DNA from 2 places in the Spartinivicinus ruber genome. Region 2 is predicted to be linked to the other one. Evidence: predicted binding sites of a transcription regulator. Region 2 holds the regulator's gene; the other holds the start of a gene.
What was found. The regulator LexA, encoded in region 2, represses DNA repair genes until DNA is damaged. The targets are predictions, from matches to a motif close to TACTGTNTANNTANACAGTA.
Positions count from the first base shown of each region.

Region 1: a site for LexA is predicted at 4,132-4,151, ahead of recN (DNA repair protein RecN). Genes of this name have one in related genera too.

Region 1 covers NZ_CP048878.1:1,409,906-1,417,233, reverse strand. Annotated here, with positions in the region: gene dnaJ (molecular chaperone DnaJ) at 1-1,131, opposite strand, end outside; gene dnaK (molecular chaperone DnaK) at 1,264-3,183, opposite strand; gene grpE (nucleotide exchange factor GrpE) at 3,333-3,965, opposite strand; gene recN (DNA repair protein RecN) at 4,233-5,915, shown strand; gene fur (ferric iron uptake transcriptional regulator) at 5,990-6,391, opposite strand; gene G4Y78_RS06880 (outer membrane protein assembly factor BamE) at 6,483-6,947, shown strand; gene G4Y78_RS06875 (RnfH family protein) at 7,037-7,328, opposite strand, start outside.
Region 2 covers NZ_CP048878.1:2,878,096-2,885,423, reverse strand. Annotated here, with positions in the region: gene G4Y78_RS13695 (S-methyl-5'-thioinosine phosphorylase) at 1-250, opposite strand, end outside; gene G4Y78_RS13690 (mechanosensitive ion channel family protein) at 253-1,350, opposite strand; gene nagZ (beta-N-acetylhexosaminidase) at 1,410-2,417, opposite strand; gene G4Y78_RS13680 (L,D-transpeptidase) at 2,449-2,928, opposite strand; gene G4Y78_RS13675 (TetR/AcrR family transcriptional regulator) at 2,962-3,618, opposite strand; gene lexA (transcriptional repressor LexA) at 3,994-4,590, shown strand; gene G4Y78_RS13665 (SulA-like leucine-rich domain-containing protein) at 4,905-5,363, shown strand; gene G4Y78_RS13660 (oxidoreductase) at 5,402-6,433, opposite strand; gene G4Y78_RS13655 (glycerate kinase) at 6,437-7,328, opposite strand, start outside.

The DNA of each region.
Region 1 (7,328 bases), 1.5 Mb from region 2:
GAAGTTTTTGACATTCTCAAACCACGAAGTCTTTTTTGGCGACTGCCGGTGATGGCCTTCCGCTTCGAAGGAGTCCTGAAGCTCTTTCAGCAATTCTTTCTGTTTGACTGTGAGATTTACTGGTGTTTCTACTACCACTCGACACAGTAAATCGCCTTGAGAACCACCTCGAACGGGAGTAACCCCCTTATTTCTTAGTCTGAATAATTTTCCAGTTTGGGTTTCAGCCGGCACTTTCAGTTTGACTCGACCATCTAAAGTGGGCACCTCTAACTCACCGCCAAGCGCCGCATCAATTATGCTAATTGGTACTTCACAATAAAGATGTTTGCCATCTCGGTGAAAAATAGGGTGATCTTTGACATAAACTTGCACATAAAGGTCACCTGGAGGCCCGCCATTAAACCCCGCCTCCCCTTCACCAGCTAGGCGAATTCTATCACCGCTATCAACTCCCGCAGGAACCTTAACAGACAGTGTTTTATATTCCTCGGTTCGTCCGGAGCCATGACAGGAGTGACACGGATCTTTGATAACTTTGCCACTACCATGACAAGCAGGGCAGGTTTGCTGCACAGAGAAGAAACCCTGCTGCATTCTTACTTGGCCAACACCACCACAAGTGGTACAACTTTCAGGCTTAGAGCCTTTTTTCGCACCTGATCCATCACACGTACCACATTCTACTTGAGTAGGAATGCGAATTTTTTTGCTTACCCCTTTAACCGCTTCTTCCAGCTCTAATTCTAAGGAGTAACGTAAGTCAGCACCGCGCTGAACACTACTTTGGCTACGGCCACCACCACCGCCGCCAAAGATATCACCAAACACATCACCAAAAATATCACTGAAACTGCCAGCTCCTGCAGCACCGAAGCCACCAAACCCACCGGCGCCCTGACTGGGATCAACACCTGCATGGCCATATTGATCATATGCAGCCCGTTTTTGAGAATCAGATAAGATTTCAAAGGCTTCATTGACCTCTTTGAACTTATTTTCAGCATCCTTATCGTCAGGATTACGATCTGGATGGTACTTCATCGCCATCCGGCGATAGGCTTTTTTTAGGTCTTGCTCTGAGGCATCTTTAGCAACTCCGAGCACTTCATAATAATCACGCTTGGCCATAAACAATAACCTGCCAGTTCATTCACTGGTTAATAGTAATGCTTTGCAGTCTCCTTATCACAGAAACAACAACGCGGGAAGCTACTCCCGCGTTGTCCAGACTGCTATTGAAAACAAATATGCCAAAGGCAATTACTTGTCATCTTTAACTTCTTCAAACTCTGCATCAACAGCGTCTTCAGCTTTCTTCTGCTCTTCACCAGCTTCACCTTGTGGTTGAGCCTGTCCTTCAGCTGCTTGTTCCGCATACAGTTTTTGCGCCAAACTTGCAGAAGCATCTGTTAACGCTTTTGTTTTTGCTTCAATGGCTTCCTTATCATCACCCTTCACAACTTCTTCAAGCTCGCTAATGGCTTTTTCAATATTTTCCTTCTCATCAGCAGTAACCTTATCTTTTGCTTCGTCTAAGGTTTTACGAGTCGCATGAATCATAGAGTCTGCTGTGTTACGTACGCCGATCAGCTCTTCAAACTTGCGATCTTCTTCTGCATGGGCTTCAGCATCCTGTACCATCTTATCGATTTCATCATCTGACAAACCGCTAGATGCTTTGATTACTATAGACTGCTCTTTGTTGGTAGCCTTGTCTTTTGCAGACACATGCAAAATACCATTGGCATCAATATCAAAGCTCACCTCAACTTGTGGCACACCACGCGGCGCAGGTGGAATGTCACTTAAATCAAAACGACCAAGCGATTTATTTTCTTGCGCACGCTTCCGCTCACCCTGACAAACATGAATAGTCACTGCTGTCTGATTGTCTTCTGCTGTTGAAAACACCTGAGACTTTTTGGTCGGGATAGTTGAGTTTTTCTCAATAAGCGGGGTCATTACACCACCCATTGTCTCAATACCTAAAGTTAATGGTGTTACATCAAGTAGCAATACATCTTTAACGTCACCCGCTAGCACAGCCGCTTGGATTGCAGCACCAATAGCAACGGCTTCATCAGGGTTAACATCTTTACGCGCTTCTTTACCAAAGAATGCTTTTACTTTCTCCTGAACCAGAGGCATCCTGGTTTGACCACCGACTAAAATAACTTCATTGATATCTGAAATATCAATATCTGCGTCTTTTAGCGCAATTCGGCAAGGCTCAATTGAACGCTCAACTAGATCTTCAACTAAAGACTCTAATTTAGCACGCGTTACTTTTACATTAAGGTGCTTAGGCCCTGATGCATCAGCAGTAATGTAAGGCAAGTTAACATCTGTTTGCTGGCTGGATGAAAGCTCAATTTTTGCTTTTTCTGCTGCTTCTTTTAACCGCTGTAACGCTAATGGATCGTTGTGCAGGTCAATTCCAGACTCTTTCTTGAACTCATCAGCCAAATAATCAATTAAGCGTAAGTCAAAATCTTCACCACCTAAGAAAGTGTCACCATTAGTAGATAACACTTCAAACTGGTGCTCACCATCAACCTCAGCAATTTCGATAATCGATACGTCAAATGTACCACCACCCAAATCATAAACAGCAATTGTGGAGTCACCACGCTTCTTATCTAAACCATAAGCTAGCGCTGCTGCTGTCGGCTCGTTAATAATCCGTTTTACATCCAAACCTGCAATACGACCAGCGTCTTTTGTCGCTTGACGTTGAGAATCGTTGAAATAAGCAGGTACAGTAATAACTGCTTCAGTTACCTTTTCACCAAGGTAGTCTTCAGCCGTTTTCTTCATTTTTTTCAAAACTTCTGCAGAAATCTGCGGTGGCGCTTTTTTATCACCTTTTACTTCAACCCAAGCGTCACCATTTTCTGCCTCAACAATTGTATAAGGCACCATCTTGATGTCTTTTTGTACCACATCATCTTTAAAGCGGCGGCCAATCAAACGCTTAATTGCAAAAAGGGTATTTTTAGGATTAGTAACTGCCTGACGCTTTGCAGGCTGACCAACTAACGTTTCCCCTTCATCAGTAAATGCAATAACAGAAGGTGTCGTACGCGCCCCTTCTGAGTTTTCAATTACTTTTGGGTCACCATCCATGATGGCAACACAAGAGTTTGTAGTTCCTAAATCAATACCAATAATTTTGCCCATTTCAACTCTCTCCCCTCTCTGCTACTCAACCAACAGAGAAAATAAAATACTCTAACTTTAATTCAGTTATCGCTGTTTGCAGGTATCGTTACTTTGCCAGTGATAACCTATAAATCTTGCTTTTGAATATGTGTGCTATTTAGTTAATTTCAAGCTTTTTCATCAATTTTTGTTTCGCTGGCTTTAGCCACAACTACCATCGCAGGGCGAACCAAACGACCATTTAGTAAATAGCCTTTTTGAATAGCCGCCAACACAGTACCAGGCTCAGCATCTTGGCTTTCTTGCATTGCCATTGCTTCATGATATTGAGGGTCAAATGGCTCACCCACAGGATCAAGCTGCTCAATATTAAATTTCTTAAGCACGTCTAAGAACATTTTAAGGGTTAACTCAATCCCCTCATGCATCGCTTTAACAGCTTCTTCATCTGCCGCAGGAGCAGCTGTTTCTAACGCTCGTTCTAAACTATCAACAACTGGCAGAAGTTCATTTGAAAACTTATCTAAAGCAAACTTATGTGCTTTTTCTACATCCTGCTTTGCTCGACGCTGAATATTCTGCATCTCAGCTTGAGCACGAATAACCTGATCTTTTGCTTGCGCGGTTTCAGTTAATGCAGCCTCTAACTGCTGTTGCAATACTTCCACAGAAGCACCTTCTTGCGCTTGCTCACCTACCTCGCCAGAGCTTGCTTCCAGCTCTTCAGTTAACAGGGGATCAACTTGCTCATTGCTAGTGTTGTTTTCTGGCTCATTTGATGCTGACTTCTCTTCACTCATCCCCGGTCCTCCTCAAAATAATCATTTGTATGAGTTTTTAGCGGCTTAAAGTCTCTTACTGGTGCTATATGGGGTTAAAGGTGAAGCTTTCAACCAGACAAGACTGTCTTTTTTAGACTAAAAAATAAGTCCACTCTCTTGACATATACACCTGCATAAACGTATATACTGTACAAATAAACAGTTAACAATTTTTGATTTGATAAAAGGTTTTTAGCTGCTCAAGCCATTTCCAGGTGAGCCATTTTTATCATTTGAGGGGGCTATATGCTGACACAGCTTGTTATAAAGAACTTTACTATTGTCGATCAGCTTGAACTTGATATCCCTGCTGGCATGACTGCAATTACGGGTGAAACCGGTGCTGGCAAGTCCATTATGCTGGATGCCTTAAGCCTTGCTTTAGGAGAACGTGCAGAGTCATCAATAGTACGAAGTGGTGCAGATAAAACTGAAATTCTTGCCACTTTTGAACTGAGTAACTGCCTTGAAGCTCAAGCCTGGCTTAAAACCAAGCAATTAGAAAGTGAGTGTGGTAATGAGTGTATTTTACGTCGTGTCATCAGCCGAGAAGGACGCTCACGCAGCTATATCAATGGCAGCCCCTCTCCATTACAAGACTTACGAGAGATTGGTGGTTTATTACTGGAAATTCATGGTCAACATGCACACCACTCTTTATTGAAAAAAGACTGTCATCGTCAACTACTGGATGACTATGGCCAGCTTACCCCCCTTTATCAACAGTTAGTGACTATCTATAGAAAATGGCTACGAAAAACCCAGCAACTTGACATTATTACCCGCCAATCTGAAGAGCAACAAGCTAAACAACAACTACTTGAATATCAGCTCAGTGAATTGAACGCCCTTGAATTGCACGACGGAGAAGTAGAAGCCTTAGAAAAAGAGCAAAAGCTGTTAAGCAATATTGATTCTTTACAGCAAAATTGCCAACAAGTGATAGATATTTGTAGTGAAAGCGAATCAGCCAATTTACTGCAATTACTTAATCATTCACTACAAGTGCTTTCCAGTTTAAATACTGACAATCCCCAGTTGCTAGAAGCACAACAACTATTGATCAATGCCCAGATTCAAGTTGAAGAGGCCGAGTCTTCATTACAGCACGTCATTCAGCAATCTCAGGCTGATCCACAACACTTACAGGAAATAGAGCATCGACTGAGCTGCATTTATGATATTGCTCGAAAACACCGTATTCATCCCACAGAACTTGTCGCCTTTCAGCAACAACTGGAAGACGAATTAAGCCATTTAGCCGCTTCAGATGAGTTAATTGCTGAACTAAAAGCAATTACTAAAAAGCTGGCAGCTGAATATTTTCAGCTGGCACTAAAGCTATCTAAAAAAAGACAACTGGCTGCTGCTAAACTTAGCAAAGCGGTTACCTCAGAAATAAACCGACTAGGTATGCCTCAAGGTCAGTTTCAAGTAAAAATTGACGCAATCTCAAGCAGCAAACCCTTAGCTTCAGGATTAGACAATATTGAATTTCTAGTAACAGCTAACCCTGGCCAACCTTTAAGACCCATTCAAAAAGTAGCATCTGGCGGTGAGCTATCACGCATTAGCTTGGCAATACAGGTGACCACTGCGCAAACTAGCACAACGCCAACATTAATTTTTGATGAAGTTGATGTGGGTATTAGTGGCGGCACAGCTGAAGTGGTTGGCGCATTATTACGGCAAATTGGAGACCAAGGCCAAGTGCTGTGCGTAACTCATTTGCCGCAGGTAGCATCCCAAGGTCATCATCACTTTAATGTGAAAAAAGCCGTAAAAAATAATGCAACGTATACTCAAATCGAAACCTTAAACGCTGCAGGAAAAGTATCTGAAATTGCCCGGTTATTGGGTGGCGTTAAACTTACTGATCAAACGCTCGCTTATGCAGAAGAAATGTTAATAAATGCTCAAACGAGTTAATTTACTTTACTGAGACAACATCAATAAATGAAAAAACCGACATCAGTCGGCTTTTTCATAACAATTCGTTTAAATTATTTTTTTGGCCTTACATAAAGAACCAAACTGTGATCTATCAGCTCAAAACCGTATTTTTCGGCAATTTCATGTTGCAACCGTTCGATATCCTTGTCACAAAACTCAACAATTTCTCCAGTTTCCATACACACCATATGATCATGATGGTCTCCCTGAGCCAGCTCAAATACCGAGTGGCCCCCATCAAAATTATGCCGAACCACTAGCCCTGCGCTTTCAAACTGGGTTAAAACCCGATAAACGGTCGCCAAACCTACATCTTCATCAGCATCCATAAGTGCTTTATATACATCTTCTGCACTCATATGACGCTGCTCATTGCTTTCGAGAATTTGCAAAATTTTTACCCGAGGCAAGGTAACTTTGAGGCCTGCCTTTCGTAACTCTTGATTTTCCACAACCCTATCCTATATAAACAGTGCACTTAGCAGATGCCAAGAAGTAAGGTATTATCACATTTTGACCCAAGATAGTGGAAGTCTATCCAAGATGCAAAAGACCATAATGCGACTCATTATTTTATTAAGCTTAACATCTTTATCCGCCTGCTCTTTTTTTAGTGAAAATGAGCGGCAAACAATCAGTTTTCCTGGTGTACATAAAATTGATGTTCAGCAAGGCAACGTTGTTACTCAAGAAATGATTAATCAACTTAGGCCAGGTATGACTAAACGGCAGGTTCGTTACGTTATGGGTACGCCACTACTCGTTGATACCTTTCAGCAAGAGCGTTGGGACTATATTTATAGCTTTCAGCCAGGCGGGAAAACGCGTGTTCAAGAAACAGTGAGCTTGTTTTTTAACGATGGCAAACTCAGCCACTTTACTGGCGACTTCCGCCCAGAGCCAACACCAGCCATCACTCAACCACAACAAGCAGTATCAACTGATGACTCTAGCGAGACTAAAGCAGCTCCCATTGAAGAAGGAGTAATTGAGAATATTATTGAGTAGCTCTCACTAGTAGTTAGACTTGAGGATATCTATTAACTAAAGCAAATCAGTTAATGCATCCCCTCCACTGTCAGTAAATTCTTTAAATATTACGGCTGCTCAGCTTCCCGCTTTTGTTTGGCTTGAGCAGCTCGTTTTTTTCTAACCTCTTTAGGGTCTGCAATAAGTGGCCGGTAAATTTCAACCCGCTCACCCTGCTCTAAAACTCTTTCTTTCGGTTTAGCTACCGCCTTACCTAACACACCATATTTACAGTTTTCCCAGTCTATTTCAGGAAACACCTGATCAATTCCAGACTGTCGTGCTGCTTCATATACAGTAATTCCTTTGGGAACAGTCATAGTGATAATTTTTTGTTTATGAGGCAAAGCATAGGCCACC
Region 2 (7,328 bases):
CTGCATAGATAGCCTTTACCCCTAGTGTTTTTAAGGCAAATATATTCGCCCGATAATTGACCTGATGCGGTGCTAGTTGATGAGGATCACCATGCCTGGCTAAAAAAGCTATCTCCTGCTCAGCAAGTTGGCCTATTCTAATAGGTGCTGACGGAGTTCCATAAGGGGTTTCAACTGATTTTTGTTCGGTAAGGGTTAATCCTGCTAACTGTGTTAACCCTGTTCCACCGATAATAGCAATATTTGGCATACTTAAGAGTTGGCTACTGATTGCTGAATATTAACTGGCTCTACATGCAAGGTACGGGTTGGGAAGGCTATTTCAGCACCATGCTTGGTAATAATTTCCATAATATCGAGCAATACCTCCTCCTTAATTTCATGGAACCGTATCCAATTAATAGTTTTGGTAAAACAATAAATAAAGAAGTCTAGTGAAGAAGCCCCAAAGCTATTAAAGTTAACAATCAAGGTTTGATTAGTATCAATTTCTGGATGCTTAATTAAGTAAGCTTTTACCTCACTAATAATTGGTTTTATTTTTTCCGCATCGTCATAGCGTAAACCAATCGTTTCATAAATACGTCGATTAAGCATCCGGGAAGGATTTTCTACCGAAATATTGGCAAAGGTTGCATTAGGAATATATAACGGCCGTTTGTCAAAGGTTCGAATATGCGTCAACCGCCAGCCAATATATTCTACTGTGCCTTCTATTTCTTTGTCTGGTGAGCGAATCCAATCTCCCACTTTAAAAGGCTGGTCTAAATAAATCATCAACCCACCAAAGAAGTTAGCCAGCAAGTCTTTGGCTGCAAAACCCACTGCAACACCACCAATACCTCCAAATGCTAATACACCAGAAATGCTATATCCCAATGATTGCAATATAACCAATGCTCCAGTAATAATCACTGCTGCTCGCAGTAGCTTACCGATGGCATGAACGGTGGTGGGATCTGCCTGTTTTTTACCTTCTCGGGGAGTAATTAACTGTTCTTCTACTGCTTTTATCAAGCGAATAAAAAACCAAACTATAAGGGCAATAATCAAAGTTTCACGTATTGGATCAATGGCTTGAAAAATCACCGCATCCGACACTTTATGCACAATTTCAGCTGCCCAGCTAAAACCAATCACCCAAATTAAAGCCGCTAACGGTTTTTGTGCTGAGTCAACAACAGTTTCATCCCAAATAGTACGGGTTTTAGTCAATTGTTGGTGTAAACGAGCAAGCAAGCGACGGGCAATAAAGTTGGCAAGTAAAGTTAAAAATACAACAATAAAAACCTGATAAACCCAAGCATCTTGCCCCTTAGCAAAATTTAAAAAGTCCAACCACTTTTCCATGAATTAATAGCTCTGATTGTTAATTAAGGTTCCGCCTATTCTACATTATTTATCGATTATTACAGTGTTTTTAGTTTTTCGTGGATTGCTAACCGACGGGGATGCTCCTCTAATTTCTGCCAGTTAAGTTTTGCATTCCCTTTTAATGGTTCAATATTAACATCTGTTGTCAAATGATTATTCAGTTCGGCAACCACCGCTTTTGCTCCTGCCACATTATTACACACTAACAATAACTGACAGCCCGCTTCAAGCGCTGCTAATGCACGTGATGGATAATCACCCGCCTGACTCGCAGCGTGCATGGTTAAATCGTCACTAAAAATAATACCCTTAAAATTCAAAGACTCTCGCAACACCGTTTGTAGCCAATAACGAGAAAAACCAGCAGGCTCTTCTGCCACTTGTGGATATAAAACATGCGCAGGCATAATCCCATCTAACAACTGTTGCTTAATTAGTGCAGTAAATGGCAGCAGGTCAGCTTGCTCTATTTCGGTAAAGGGCCGATCATCACAGGCAATATCATGATGGGTATCTGCCGCTACACTGCCATGCCCTGGGTAATGCTTACCGACTGTTGCCATTCCTGCTTGTTTCATCCCTACACAATAGTTGCAGGCTAATTCAGCAACGGTCTTAGGCTGCTCTGCAAATGCACGAGAACCAATCACCTGACTGATGGGTAAACCTAAATCTAAAACGGGTGCAAAGCTTAAATCTATGCCTGAGGCAATCACCTCACTGGCCATTAACCAGCCTAAATCTTCTGCTAATTGACAGGCTTCAACTGGATTATGTTGATAGTGCTCCCCTAGCCGACAGGCAGCGGGTAGTTTGGTATAACCATTAACCAACCGTTGTACCCGCCCCCCTTCCTGATCAACCGTAATTAATAAATCTTGCCGTACTGCTCGGATTGATTCCAATAATGTTAATACCTGCTGGCGATCTACCACATTACGGGCAAATAAAATCACCCCAGTAACCGCAGGCTGGTTTAACAACCAACGCTCGTCATCCGTTAGCGATATTCCTGCTAAATCAACAATTACCTGACCTGGCATAGGATTTACCAATGTTTATTGTTTACTGAAATTAAGGCTCAATTATCACTTGTGTATATACTGGCATACGCTCAAATAGTTCAATAACTGCATTATTACGCATCCGAATACAACCGTGGGAGGCGGGTATTCCCATTGGTTCTGTGTCAGGGGTACCATGGATATAAATATACCGTCGCATTGAGTCCACTTTCCCCAAGCGGTTATAACCAGGTTCCTGTCCACTTAACCATAAAATACGGGTTAAAATCCAATCGCGCTGGGGAAACTGACTGGCTAATTTCTCATCATAGACTTCCCCTGTAAATCGTCGCCCAACAAATACAGCATTTAATGGGCAGTTAGCACCGATCTTAGCTCGAACAAGGTGTCGGCCCAACGGGGTTTGAAAGCTGCCTTGCTGCTGGCCAGTTCCATTCGCCGCTGTAGAAATCGGGTATTGTTTAATCAGTTGATTATCATCAAACAATTTAAGGGTTTGTTCGGCAATGGAAACATAAATAACAGGCATCACTCACCGTACACACGCATGTAAAATAAACGATTAAACCTCTAGGCTGGTAGCAGGCAAATCAGCTTTCATGCCTTGAGCTAAAAACGGCACCAGTCGTTTCATAACCGCAGGTACAGAGGTATGCTCGTTGTATTCACTTTCAGCAATATCCCGTAAAGCATCTAATCCAGACATAGTAAATGCCACTGAACCAACCATAAAATTAACACGCCAGAAAATTTCTACAGGTGGTAAATCTGGTGATGCTTGCACGACCAAACTAACAAAACGGCGAAACACATCTCCATATACTTGTTCAAGGTATTTGCGTAGATGTCCTTGAGACTGGCTAAAAGCTAGTCCTAGCAAGCGCATAAACACCGATAGGTCATTCTTGCCTCGAGCTTCTACAGAGAGTATTTGCTGAAATAGCAGATTAAGCAGCTGTTCTGGAGTGGGTTGACGATCGGCTAATGATGCTTCAAATTCATTAAGCTTCAAAGTGAGTTTTTTACAAAAAGGCTCCAAGAAACGTGCAAATACAGCCTGAATGAGCGCCTTTTTAGAGCCAAAATGATAATTCACTGCCGCTAAGTTTACTCCAGCTTTACTGGTAATAGTCCGTAATGACGTTTCGGCAAACCCCTTTTCTGCAAATAAAGCCTCTGCAGCATCTAATATTCGTTCAACAGTTTCTGATTGTGCCATAACAAATTTAAAATAATTAATTAAAAACCTTAGCCCCCTACCCTCATCAAAACTTGTCGTAAAAGCTGAGAAATATTTGGGCTAGGGCCTGTTATAATCTTCAAACGTTTTGAACATACGTTTAATACGTATACAAGTCAAGCAGGCTTTCCCTTTTCCTGCAAGTGATATTGAACGCTACAAAGTAAGGAAACACCCTGATAAAAAACAACAAGGTACTTGAAAACTATTGAAGGATAGGCAAAACTGGATATAATCACAGTAACTGTATAAAATCACAGCAGCAGTGTTAGCCTGCAATTATCTAAAGCATTATTAGATAAGCTGAAGCATATAAAACAGCAAAAATCCAAATGCGTATAAGGAGCCATCTCAATGGCTAAACTAACAGCCCGACAGGCTGAGATTTTTCAATTTATTAAAGACCATATCGAAGATACGGGTTTCCCACCCACCCGAGCAGAAATTGCCCGACAGCTAGGGTTTCGTTCAGCAAACGCTGCGGAAGAACACCTCAAAGCCCTTGCCCGCAAAGGCGCTATTGAAATTATTGCAGGCACATCTCGTGGCATTCGCATCCCTAACGAAACCCAGCAAGGCATCCCAGTGGTGGGTCAAGTAGCTGCTGGCTTTCCAATTTTAGCCGAACAGAATATAGACAACTACTGCCAGATACCCGCCAACTTTTTCAAGCCCCAAGCTGATTATTTTTTAACAGTAAAAGGGATGAGCATGAAAGACTGCGGTATTCTTGATGGTGACCTATTGGCAGTACATAAAACATCCGATGTACATAATGGTCAAATTGTGGTGGCTAGAATCGAAGATGAAGTCACTGTCAAACGGTTTGAGCGCAAAGGTGATGTTGTATTACTCCACCCGGAAAATAACGAATTCAACACCATTGAAGTGGATTTGCACGACGGAAACTTTACTATCGAAGGCATTAGTGTTGGGGTAATAAGACACTAAGATGCTACCAACGCCTCTCCCCTATGAGGAGAGGCAAAAGAGTTTTTAACGATGTTAGCTTTTAGTTAGTCATATCTAACTGTTTTCGCAACTCTTTATTTTTTCAACTCCTTCATCGCTTCAATTAAGCTGCCAATAAACCATGCACAATTAACTTGTTGCGACTTATTCTGCAGTTTTGCACATTTTCATCAACTCTGATCCACAATCTACTCCAATATGGTAAACACAGTGAATTAGGCCAAAGATATAAATTTTTTGTCAGTGATACACTCCAGCCATAATTAGCGAACATGATAATAGGAATTAATCTCATGGAGTACAGTGGCAATGAAAATGATTCCAAGCCCAACTGTAGTACACCTAGTCAGCCACCTCACTTTCCTCTATCAACGAGTCACAGCGGCTTTACTCATATTACAGAAATTATTTTATCTTCTGCTCGCGTACCACTGACATCGTTTATTCCACCTATGTTGGCCCAGCTAAGTCATCATGAAAAGCAGCGCTGGCTAACGGTTGTCTGCTCAAAGCAGTACCACAAGCTTACCTTGAAGTGGCTACAGGATGCATACATTAATAACAAACAGGTTTTATTTCTAACAGCAACCAATGAAGGCTCTATTAAGGACCTAACTTTACAGGCTTTATCTCTAGGTAAAAGTCATACGGTAGTTAGCTGGTTACCGGTGTTGGACGAAGCTACCTTATCGGCTTTAGAGATTGCAGCAAAAAAGGGTAACTGCCATGTTATTAATATTAGACAACGTTAACCAGCCTATTATTTTGCGCTACTTACAAGATAAGAAGATTATTTACCAACCAATGAAATCGTTTGACCGGTCTTGCTGCTCTGTTCAGCCAACTGAATTATTTTAATTACTGCTAACGCTTGCTGCGCAGTTACAGCCACTGTTTTATTTTGCAAAATTGCGTCTGAAATGTTAGCAAAATAATGCTGGTATCCTCCTGCTTGCGTGGGATGAATACTTTCCCCATTTTCTTGAAACAAGGTCCCATAATTTTTTTCTGCTTCATTTGCCCAATTTTCATGCTGAGGCGAAAGCCCTTGTTTTAGCTGTTCTTCTTGTGGATCAAGGCCATACTTTACAAAACTACCTTTGGTTCCCTCTAATTGAAAACGCAACCCAGGCCCTGCAGAAAATGGGCTGGAGCGTAACACCACTTCATGATTAGGATAATGCAATTGAACATGGAAATAATCAGTGGTTGGTGAGTTTTCCCTTAACCTTCGACAACATGCAGTCAGTGCCATCGGCCAGCCAAATAAACATAACGCTTGATCTATCAGATGAGGACCTAAATCATACCAAATCCCCGTCCCTTCACCTGCTTGTTCGCGCCAGCGTTGTCGTACGATTGGCCTAAACCGGTCAAAGTGAGATTCAAATAAACGTATTTCACCCAGTGCTTTCGAATCGATTAATTGTTTTATGGTTAAAAAGTCACCGTCCCAGCGACGATTGTGATAAGTCGACAGTATCAGTTCTTTTGTTTTTGCTAGTGAAATTAATTCTTCCCCTTGTTCTACTCGCGTAACAAAGGGTTTCTCAACAATAACATGTTTATTACTGAGTAATGCCAGCTTAGCGAATTCATAATGGGTATCATTAGGTGAAGTAATAATCACCAACTGGATTGTATCGTCTTGAATTAATTGTTCGGCTGTATCATAAACCTGAATATCAGGGTTATCGGCTAATACTTGTTCTCTTTTACTTGAGCTGATAGCTGTTAATTCAAACTCCTTTAAATAGTTAATAAAAGGCAAGTGAAAAGTCTGAGCAGAAAAACCATAACCGATAATACCTGTTTTTATCATCTATCAAACCTTAAAACTTTTAACAATTTTGGCAATATTAAATGCAGTGTCTTCAATATTCTGTGCGGCAGTTTTTAAAGCATCAGTTAAATTCATTACCCCTGGTACCACACTAAATACTGCATCAATCCCTTGCTGATAAACCGCTTGGTAGCCAGCTCCCATGCTACCTGCTAATGCTATTACACAACAATTATATTGTTTAGCCCGTTTAGCAACACCAATCGGCGTTTTACCATAAATAGTCTGGCTGTCTATTTTTCCTTCGCCAGTGATCACTAGGTCCGCGTCAGATAAATAAGTTTCCAGTTGAATAGTATCTAACACAATATCAACACCACTTTCTAACTGGGCATTAAATCCCCCTAATAAAGTAGCGCCTAAACCACCAGCAGCACCCGATCCCGGTGTTGAAGCAATATCCCGATTGAGTGCTTGTTGCATGACTTTAGCAAAATGGCTTAAATGGTTTTCCAACTGTTGCAGCATAGGCTCATCAGCACCCTTTTGAGGACCATAGGTATAGGTAGCACCTGTAGGGCCTAATAATTGGTTATCTACATCACAAGCGACTTTAAATTCAACATTTTCTAGCCTGCTATCTAAGGAGTTAAAGTCAATCTGTTGTAAATTAGCCAGCCCTTCTGCACCTAGCGAAATTACATCCCCTGCGGTATTTAATAATCTTGCACCTAACGCCTGCAACATACCAGCCCCTCCATCATTGGTGGCGCTTCCGCCTAGACCGAGGATAAATTGTTTAGCACCGGCATTCAGTGCTTCAATAATCAGTTCTCCTATACCATAACTGGTGGCTTTTAACGGGTTACGTTGCTGAACTGGTACTTTCGCCAAACCCACAGCCTCAGCCACTTCAATCACTGCTGTAACACCA